One region of the Peribacillus sp. N1 genome, then DNA from elsewhere that is predicted to be linked to it. Evidence: riboswitches for the same ligand, from Rfam matches in the RefSeq annotation. Region 1 holds a riboswitch; the other holds the start of a gene.

Region 1 (4,840 bases):
AGAATTGCTTAATGGTTTAAAAAGCCAGACCCAATCCGACAAATGATCCGGTACATCAAAAAAAGCCGCAGGGACGTTATTCCCTGCGGCTTCCTTATACCAAATCACTGTTCAATCAATTTTCCAAGGTTGGCCATTTCAATTGCACTAACGGCCGCTTCATAGCCTTTGTTACCTGATTTTGTTCCTGCACGTTCAATCGCTTGTTCAATATTTTCAGTTGTCAGCAAACCGAAGATAACCGGTACACCCGTTTCCAAGGAAACGGAAGCCATGCCTTTAGCCGCTTCATTACAGACATAATCATAATGTGAAGTGGCACCCCTGATTACCGTTCCAAGACCGATTACCGCATCATATTTACCTGTATTCACAAGTTTTTTTGCAATTAACGGTAGTTCAAAAGCACCCGGGACCCAAGCGATGTCAACATCATTCTCATCAACGCCATGACGCTTAAGGCCATCCAATGCCCCTCCTAAAAGCTTGCTTGTGATAAACTCATTAAATCTTCCTACCACGATACCGACTTTCAATCCTGATCCGATTAATTGTGCTTCAATAGTTTTCCCCATGTCCAATTCCTCCTAATTTTAAAAAACAATATAATTTTTTGTTCTGTAAGATGTAATTACTTAAATCCTCAAGCTTTCGGGATGTTCAGTTCAAGCTCCTGGTTCCCGATAGTATCATTTTGTTGAAGATACCGAATCAAATCGGCTATCGTAATGAACTTCAGGTTGAATTTATCAGCGATGACTTCTAAATCGGATACCCGGGCCATCGATCCATCTTCATTCATGATTTCACAAATGACACCAGCTGGAGCGGCACCGCATAACTTCGCCAAGTCCACCGATGCCTCTGTATGTCCCGCCCTCCTTAATACGCCGCCTTCTTTTGCGACTATCGGAAAAGTGTGACCAGGCCTTTGGAAATCTTCAGCGACCGAATCTTCATTAAGAAGCTCAAGGATGGTTAAGGACCTTTCAAAAGCACTGATTCCTGTAGAGGTGCTTTTATGATCGACACTTACCGTAAAAGCAGTGCCATGATGATCGGTATTTTCTCCAACCATAGGATGCAGTTTCAATTTCGCTGCCAGTTCTTCAGTGATGGTTGTACATATCAAACCACGTCCATGAGTCGCCATGAAATTAATCGCTTCCGGTGTCGCCTTTTCGGCCAGCACTACAAAATCCCCTTCATTTTCACGGTCTTCATCATCGGATACGATTACTACCTTGCCTGCCTTCAAATCTTCTATCGCTTCTTCTATTGTATGGAACATCATTACACCGCCCTTTTATTAGAATCCATGCTCTGCCAAAAACTCTAAATTCAGTCCTGGTTTTGGATTGCCATTTTTCATTTGATGTATTATATATTTCCCTATCATGTCGTTTTCGATGTTAACGATATCGCCAGCCGCTTTTTGTCCCAATATGGTGTCCTGATGAGTCAATGGAATCAGTGATACAGTCAATAGGTTCCTTTCGATCCCAAATATCGTCAAGCTCGTTCCATCAATGGCCACGGATCCTTTTGGAATGCAAAAGGCACTGAGCCCCTCCTCCAATTGGATTACATAATAAACGGCATTTTCTTTCCGTTCTTTTTTGATGATCGTTCCGGTTCCGTCGATATGACCTGAAACAAAATGACCGCCAAACCTTCCCTGTGCACTCATGGCTCGTTCAAGATTCACAGGTGATCCCAATTTCAATGTCCGTATCGAGGAAGCTTTGACCGTTTCCGGCATCACGTCGACCGTAAACAAACTTTTAGTGAAGGACGTTACCGTTAAGCAGACCCCGTTTACTGAAATACTATCCCCCAGATGAACATCTTCAAGGATTTTTTCAGAACGAATCGATAACTCCATACTGCTTTTTCCTTTGTTCATGGAATGAACGGTACCGATATCCTCAATGATTCCCGTAAACATGTTTTTCCCCCTTTTATAAAATATAAAAAACCCCTTAGGATGACCTAAGGAGTTAGCAGGAGAAATGAGTGAAAAAATTGTATACCTAAAAAGCCTAATATTTTCATTTTTGAAAAATTAGGCGTACGTATACACTTGGGTTCCACACGTCCTTCTCCCATCCAGACTTTACTGTCGGCTTTGGAATCTCACCAAATCCTGCCTTTAACAGGCTCGCGGGCTTAGAATTTCTTCATCACCGCCGGTTGGGATTTTCACCCGACCCCGAAGGACTAAAATAATATGAATCTTTGAATATTTTATCACCATAAAGTGAAGATGTAAAATTTCTAACCTTAAATGGTTCAATTGTTACAGAAACTTCCTCTCTTTATGGAAAAACGACCTCCAAAGTCCCCGATGTGCTCCAAAGAGGTTAATCAGGCTAAATATGTGGAATAGGGTTAGAGGATCACAATTCATATAAGGAGGAAGCCTTATGCTTATTTCCATCATCAACTTGATTTTCTATCTGTTCGTCGTCACGATGAATTTTTTAGCTAATTACCTGCCATTGAACGGCCAGACATCAGGAGAGATTTCCGATAAACTTGATGTCCTTTTCACTCCTGCAGGATATGTATTTTCCATATGGGGCTTGATCTATTTCCTGCTCGCCATCTGGGTATTCAGGCAGTTTTTAAGCAAACACCAAAACAGCCCTGCTTATAAGGCATCCTTCCCTTGGTTCGCTTTAAGCTGTGTCTTGAATGGCGCTTGGCTTTTGGCTTGGCACTATGAGCACTTTTTGTTATCCGTATTCATTATCATTGCTCTTTTGGCTACTTTAATGGTCATTTATACTAACGTAAAAAAAGTGAAGCATGCGTCTTTCGACCTATTTCCGTTTTCCGTTTATACAGGCTGGGTAAGTGTTGCAACGATTGCTGACATTTCTTATTACCTCACGTATATCAAATGGGACGGTTTTGGGGTTTCCAGTTCAACCTGGACGATCGTCCTGCTGATTGCAGCAACAATCCTGGCTTTTGTCTTTGCAGGTAAAAACCGGGATTGGTGCTATCCTCTCGTATTCGTTTGGGCGTTCATAGGCATCGGGATACGAAATAGCTCCGCCTATCCGGTAATTACGGACATTTCTTATATACTGGCTGTCATCACTTTTATCGTATCCATCACCATCTTCATTAAAAGTAGAAGGAATATGGTAGCCTAAAATGCTTGCTGAAGATCTTGCCAGACATCCTGCCAAGCTTCTAGGCCAACTGAGAGACGGACCAGCTGGTCACTGATGCCCATTTGTTTCCGTGAATCATCAGGAACTGCAGAGTGCGTCATGGTAGCGGGATGCTGGATCAATGTTTCGGCATCCCCAAGACTTACGGCAATTTTGATTAGTTTCAATTTATTTAGGAATTCCTGTGCATCCTGTTTTGTGCCATGCAATTCGAAAGAGATAAGGCCGCCGCCATGTTTCATCTGTTTTTGCATTATATAATGATCCGGTGAAGCTTCATCACCTGGATAATATACCTTTTTCACTTTTGGATGTTTCTTAAGTTCATGAAAGATTTCCATTGCATTGGCCGAATGACGGTCCATCCTGACAGGCAAGGTCTTTAACCCCCGCAATAGTAACCAGGCATCGAAAGGTGAAATGATTCCACCGATATCCTTCTGTGTAGTCCCTGCTACCTGATTCATGAATTCCTTCTTACCTACGACAAGTCCTGCAACGACATCCCCATGCCCGCAAAGATATTTAGTAGCGCTATGAAGGACGATATCACAGCCATACTCAAGCGGTCTCTGTAGATATGGCGTCGAAAACGTATTATCCACTACGACCGTCACATTATGTTCCTTCGCAACTTTCACCACCATCTGTAAATCAATCATTTTCATCGTCGGATTGATCGGGGTTTCTACATAGATGCAGGTCGTTTCAGGCCGAATCATTTTCCTTACCTGTTCTTCTGTATCCATCTCACAAAAATCATGAGTGATGCGGTATTTATTTTTCATAAGCTGCAGAAGGCCAAATGTACAACCATATAACCCCTGTGAGCATAGGATATGGTCATCTGTTTTCGTTAACGCAAAAAGCACAGCTGAAACGGCGGCCATGCCTGAACCGAAAGCAAGGCCAGCTTCCCCGCCTTCCAAAGCGGCAATCTTTTCTTCAAGCACATGTACCGTTGGATTTCCAAGTCGTGAATATATATATCCATCTTCCATACCGGCGAAACGCCTCTCCCCTTGCTCGGCATTTTCGAAAGTGAATGTTGAGGTTTGAAATAAGGGTGTTGCCAAGCTTCCTAAATGCTTCTTTGAGTCATATCCTTCATGGATGACTGCCGTTTCAAACTTTTTATACTTTCCTGTCATACCGTCTCCTCCTAACCTATGTCTATTGCTATCATATGTCAAAAACCTATATAAAGGAAGCGTTTTCATTCATGGTCATCACCTATAAATGAACCCCTGAATTTAGTAAAGATGATATGTTTCCGTAGGGCAATAGATGAACAAGTTCAGGTGGATTTACCCGGGCATTCGTAAAAAAGGGACAGCCGCCATGGCCGTCCCTTTTTCCGAATCATTCATCGACTACGATGTTTCCACCATAGAAGGTTACTCTCGTTAATGGCAGCTCTAGTTCACGAGCCATTTTTTTCAACTCTCGCTCTTCTCTTTCCGTTACGATTGAAATGACAGTGCCATCTGCACCTGCACGCCCAGTTCTACCCGATCTATGGATATATTGTTCGATGTTGTCAGCCATATCAATATGAACGACCGCAGTAAGGCCTTTTATATCTAGCCCCCTTGCCGCTACATCCGTTGCTATCAGCATCGGGGATTTTCCGGAACGAAGCTTGCGCAGCGCTT
Region 2 (4,840 bases), on a different contig from region 1:
AAGTACAAGTCTTATTTGGAAAAAGCTTATCTCTTTATTATCGACCATCTGCTTGATTGCTTTAAGCTTTTTTGTTCCAAGTTCCTTAATAGCTTCAGCAATTTTCCTCTCATCCTCGATATTCACATAATCTGAAATCGGAAAACTCTTGTCCGATAAGACAATTTCTACGAGGTGATCTTCGATGGTGTTGACTTTCAATCTGCGGATTTCAGCAATTTCACCCAGACTTTTCCCTTCATGGATGTATCGTAAAGTAGCCTGTGTAGATTGTGTCAAATGAGGATTCCCACTACTTTTCCAATCATTTGTTAATGTGGACAAGAGAGGGTAATCCTTTCCCGTTTCCATTTCAGCAAGCATTTGATGCAATGAGTCAAGGAATGTAAAGCGGACATACTCTTCTTCTACATCCTTCCTTTTTGCAATCTGTTCAAACGTAAGTCCAATCCTGTTGATCCCGGTTATTTTCAAAATGAATATGTCTCGTTTCATATCACTTTGACTTTCTAAAAGGGATATCAGTTCATCATATAGATGTTGGGCAATCAATGCTCGATCCTGACGATTGGCATGTAAAAATTCCTTTACGAAGAATTGGATTTTGGGATTTCTTTGTATCGGATAAAAACGTCTTTCATTGTGGACAATATGGGATATGGTTTGAATGAGTAAGTTTAACCTTCCCCAGAAAACCGGGGTGATATTGTGATATTTCCAACCATTAATATACGCCGGAAAAGGATTATTTTTAAAGTAATCGACTAACATTCCCTCACCTTGCATACTAATTTCATATGCATCTGGTTTATCCGTTAATTTAATCAAGTCATGCTTAAGTAAATGTTCAATGTTTTGATTTAATTGCTGACGGGTAAATCGAGGTATTGTCCCAAAAATATCCGTTAGCCCGAATAAATGGGCATCCTGGATTGTTTGTGACGATTTCTTCCCTTGCAGCATATGGTATATAGCATAAATGGAGCGTTCGCCTTGAAATTTTTTTATCGCATATAGAATGATGGCCTGTAGATAATTATTCATGGGACTCACATCCTTGTTTCATTTAACCAATAAACCCATTGTAACAAATAACTGCAAAAATCGCCGTTATTATTGATGAATACAAGGAAAATTATGTGACTAAATGACGAATCATGGAAAGAACCAAGTTAAGTATTTCGATGTTTTCCGTTGACATTGTGCTACATGATAGTTATTATCAATACAATTTCTATTGAAAAGTTTGGCATTCGGTCTTACAATAAGAAAGAGATAATAATCTGAAATAAAAAGATTATCAGTTGTCAATCAACTTAGGAGGGGTTATATTCATGGCTAAATTTACTATTGTGGATAAAGAAACATGCATAGCTTGTGGAGCTTGCGGAGCAGCGGCACCAGATATATATGATTACGATGACGAAGGGATTGCATTTGTTACCCTTGACGATAACGAGGGAATCGTTGAAATTCCTGATGTACTTTTAGATGACATGATGGATGCATTTGAAGGATGCCCAACGGATTCTATTAAAGTTGCTGACGAGGCATTTGACGGAGATGCACTTAAATTCGAATAACGTACAAGCCATTTTCAATCGAAAATGGCTTTTTTTTGCCATCCCATTCCAAAATGAAACAGGCATAAAAAAACAACTGAATACAAATATCCGGTTGTTTTTTTATTTCTATCGTTAATGCCATTAAGCATTCTTATATAATGTTTGTTTATTGATCCATGTCTGTAATTTAATGAACAGCAACATGAATACGGATGTGATGAGTACGCCTTTTATCACATTGAAAGGCAAGATTGCCGTCGTAACGAGCTCTCTTGACTCGGGTGCCGACATTGCATCCCATCCCATAAAGAAGGTATAAGCCGGTAAGAAGACATAATAGTTTAAAACACTCATGAATACTGCCATGGAAACTGTTCCCGCAAGTAAAGCGAATGTCATCCCTTTTTTTGAATTGATTTTCTGAAATACATAATAAGTCGGCAAGACAAACAGTATTCCGGCTATGAAGTTAGCAATATGCCCCACAGGTACAGCAGTCAAGGTCCCTGTCATGACTAAATCCAATAGGTTCTTAATGAACTCGACTAGAATTCCAGCCATCGGTCCGAAAATCAATGCCGCCATCAGTGCTGGTATGTCGCTAAAATCAACATTGAGAAAAGGCGGGAATCCCGGAAACGGGAAATTTAAAAGCATCAATAAATAAGAAATGCTTCCCATCATGGCAAGTGTGACCGTTTTTTTCACTTTGTTCTTTTTCATAGGTCTCTCTCCTTCTTTTCCGATCTACCTGAAAAAGAGGTTAGGGTTCCAAAATATGTTGATGTTCAATAAAAAAACCTTTAATTCCAATAGAATTAAAGGGATAAATTAAAGGTTACATCAAACAAACGTTCAGCAAATAACTGTTGAAACGCACTCAGGAACCTCCATCTTCTCCCATCCAGACTATACTGTCGGCTTTGGAATTGCACCAAATCCTGCCTTGTAAGGCTCGCGGGCTTAGAAGAAGAAACTCTTCATCACCGCCGGTGGGGAATTGCGCCCCGCCCCGAAGATAGATCTATAAATTTTTTTTATACTTCCCATTATATCTGAATTACCTGTTTTTTGATAGCACTTTTTTTCTCAGTTGATTCATTCAGGATGATTATCGATCGTCACAGTGAATGGCTTAAAATAAATAGTGGATACAAAAATGAAAATTCGAAATAATGAAAATTTTTTTATACTATTCAATCCTTGATAAAGCCATTTATATCGCGACATTAAACAGATGATCAGAAGATCACCATTCTATTAAGCGCTTACATCCAGTTAAGCCAAATTGACATATTCAGCATTTCAATTGTAAAATTAACTGAAATTTAAGATAATTTTTTTCCTAGGAAGGTGTTAAGTCGTGTATCGGATTTTAGTAGCAGACGCCATTAAACCAGAAGGACTCGGACCGCTATCTGAGGCATCCAATATTCATCTCATTCAAAAGACCGTAGAGGAAGCTGCAAACGAACTTGATCAGATTGATGCAATTCTTGTAAGAAGTGCTACGAAGGTTTCAGAGGATTTAATGAACCGTATGCCGCAGCTAAAAATTATAGCACGCGCTGGTGTCGGTGTTGATAACATAGATATCCCCTCGGCGACAAAACGCGGGATTGTCGTGGTTAACGCACCTGACGGCAACACCATTTCAACAGCTGAACATACATTCGCCATGATGGCTTCATTAATGCGCCACATTCCGCAAGCTTATGCTTCACTGAAGAATGGGGAGTGGAAACGTTCTTCATATACGGGTACTGAACTTCGTGGTAAAACATTAGGAATAGTTGGCTTTGGACGTATCGGAGGGGAAATTGCCAAACGCGCTAAGGTATTCGGCATGGATGTCATTGTCTATGACCCGTTCCTTACTGTCGATCGTGCAAAGAAAATGTCCGTAACTGCCCTGCCGTTAGATGAATTGCTTCCTAAAGCAGACATCATTACTGTTCATACACCACTTACGAAAGAAACTAGAGGATTAATCAATAAAGAAAAACTGCTTACCTGTAAAAAAGGGGTTTATGTACTTAACTGCGCCCGGGGCGGTATTCTGGACGAAGATGATTTATATGAAATGTTAGTTCAAGGACATGTCGCAGGGGCGGCACTGGACGTTTTCGTCGAAGAACCTCCAATTGGCCATAAACTGCTTGAACTGGATAGCGTCATTGCTACACCTCATCTGGGTGCTTCAACTAAAGAAGCCCAATTAAATGTTGCCGTACAGGTTGCCCAGGAGGTATTGACCTATTTCGAAGGAAATCCAGTCTCAAGTTCGATCAACCTGCCAGCCATATCTAAAGAAGTGTTTGAAAAGGTACAGCCATTCTATCAACTTGTTCAGCAAATGGGATCCATTGCTTCTCAGTGCATGAATGAAGGAATTCAGGAGATCTCCGTTACGTATGCCGGAGAATCATTGGATTTCGATACAGCGATTCTTACAAAAAGTCTAATCTCCGGCTTTTTCAGATCAAGAGTCGATGCATCTGTAAATGAAGTGAATGCCTTGTTGATCGCAAAAGAGCGTGGCATAACCGTTGGTGAAAAAATCTCTACGGACTCTTTAGGTTACTCGAATTTGATCAGCCTTAAAGTAAAAGGTGACCACCGTGAATTAACAATCAGTGGGACCTATATCGAAAATTACGGTTCTCGAATTGTAAGTTTGAATGGTTTCAAAATCGACTTTCATCCAGAACCGAATTTACTTTATATCCAGCATACCGATAAACCTGGTGTAATCGGTAACGTAGGTAAGGTCCTGGGTGATCACGGAGTGAATATCGCCACCATGCAGGTTGGCCGTAAAGAAGCTGGCGGGGAAGCCATCATGGTTTTGAGCTTTGATTTACCATTGGAGGATAACATGAAACAATTTTTAATGGAAACAGAAGAAATTACATTCATGGCCCGTATTTCATTATAAGACAAAAAAGTGCCCGTCAGCGCGGGCACTTTTTCTGTGAATGCAAGGGGCTTTTGCTTACCATGGACAGTGTGTTTATAACACACCATCATATGAAAAACCTTCATATTTATTAAACCTAAGCCCGCTGCATCAATTCACTTGGTTCGGAGCTTTGGGCACCAATATGTCTTCAGTTAAATTCAGCTGGCCTACCTCTTCAATTGGAGCATTTTCAAACTTCACTTTTTCAAAACCAAAATCCTTAGCTATGAAGAGGATGGCTTCTAAAGCTTGAAGGGATTCCTCACTATTTTCAATAGCAGCTTGATCTGATAATTGAATGATCACAAGATCT

Evidence for each region. Region 1 has a riboswitch for FMN ahead of ribE (riboflavin synthase). Riboswitches for the same ligand answer to the same signal wherever they lie in the genome.
Region 2: linked by a shared signal. The riboswitch ahead of ACYP5M_RS07615 (ECF transporter S component) and the one ahead of ribE (riboflavin synthase) in region 1 are both predicted to bind FMN.

Annotation. Positions count from the first base shown of each region.
Region 1 covers NZ_BAAHZO010000004.1:176,198-181,037, reverse strand. The annotation lists gene ribH (6,7-dimethyl-8-ribityllumazine synthase) at 105-575, opposite strand; partial or broken gene ribB (3,4-dihydroxy-2-butanone-4-phosphate synthase) at 653-1,291, opposite strand; gene ribE (riboflavin synthase) at 1,310-1,948, opposite strand; FMN riboswitch at 2,094-2,224, opposite strand; gene ACYP5M_RS16690 (TspO/MBR family protein) at 2,427-3,164, shown strand; gene megL (methionine gamma-lyase) at 3,161-4,336, opposite strand; gene ACYP5M_RS16680 (DEAD/DEAH box helicase) at 4,548-4,840, opposite strand, start outside.
Region 2 covers NZ_BAAHZO010000001.1:1,586,579-1,591,418, forward strand. The annotation lists gene ACYP5M_RS07605 (YpbB family protein) at 1-1,044, opposite strand, end outside; gene ACYP5M_RS07610 (ferredoxin) at 1,335-1,583, shown strand; gene ACYP5M_RS07615 (ECF transporter S component) at 1,707-2,288, opposite strand; FMN riboswitch at 2,454-2,589, opposite strand; gene serA (phosphoglycerate dehydrogenase) at 2,929-4,503, shown strand; gene ACYP5M_RS07625 (hypothetical protein) at 4,636-4,840, opposite strand, start outside.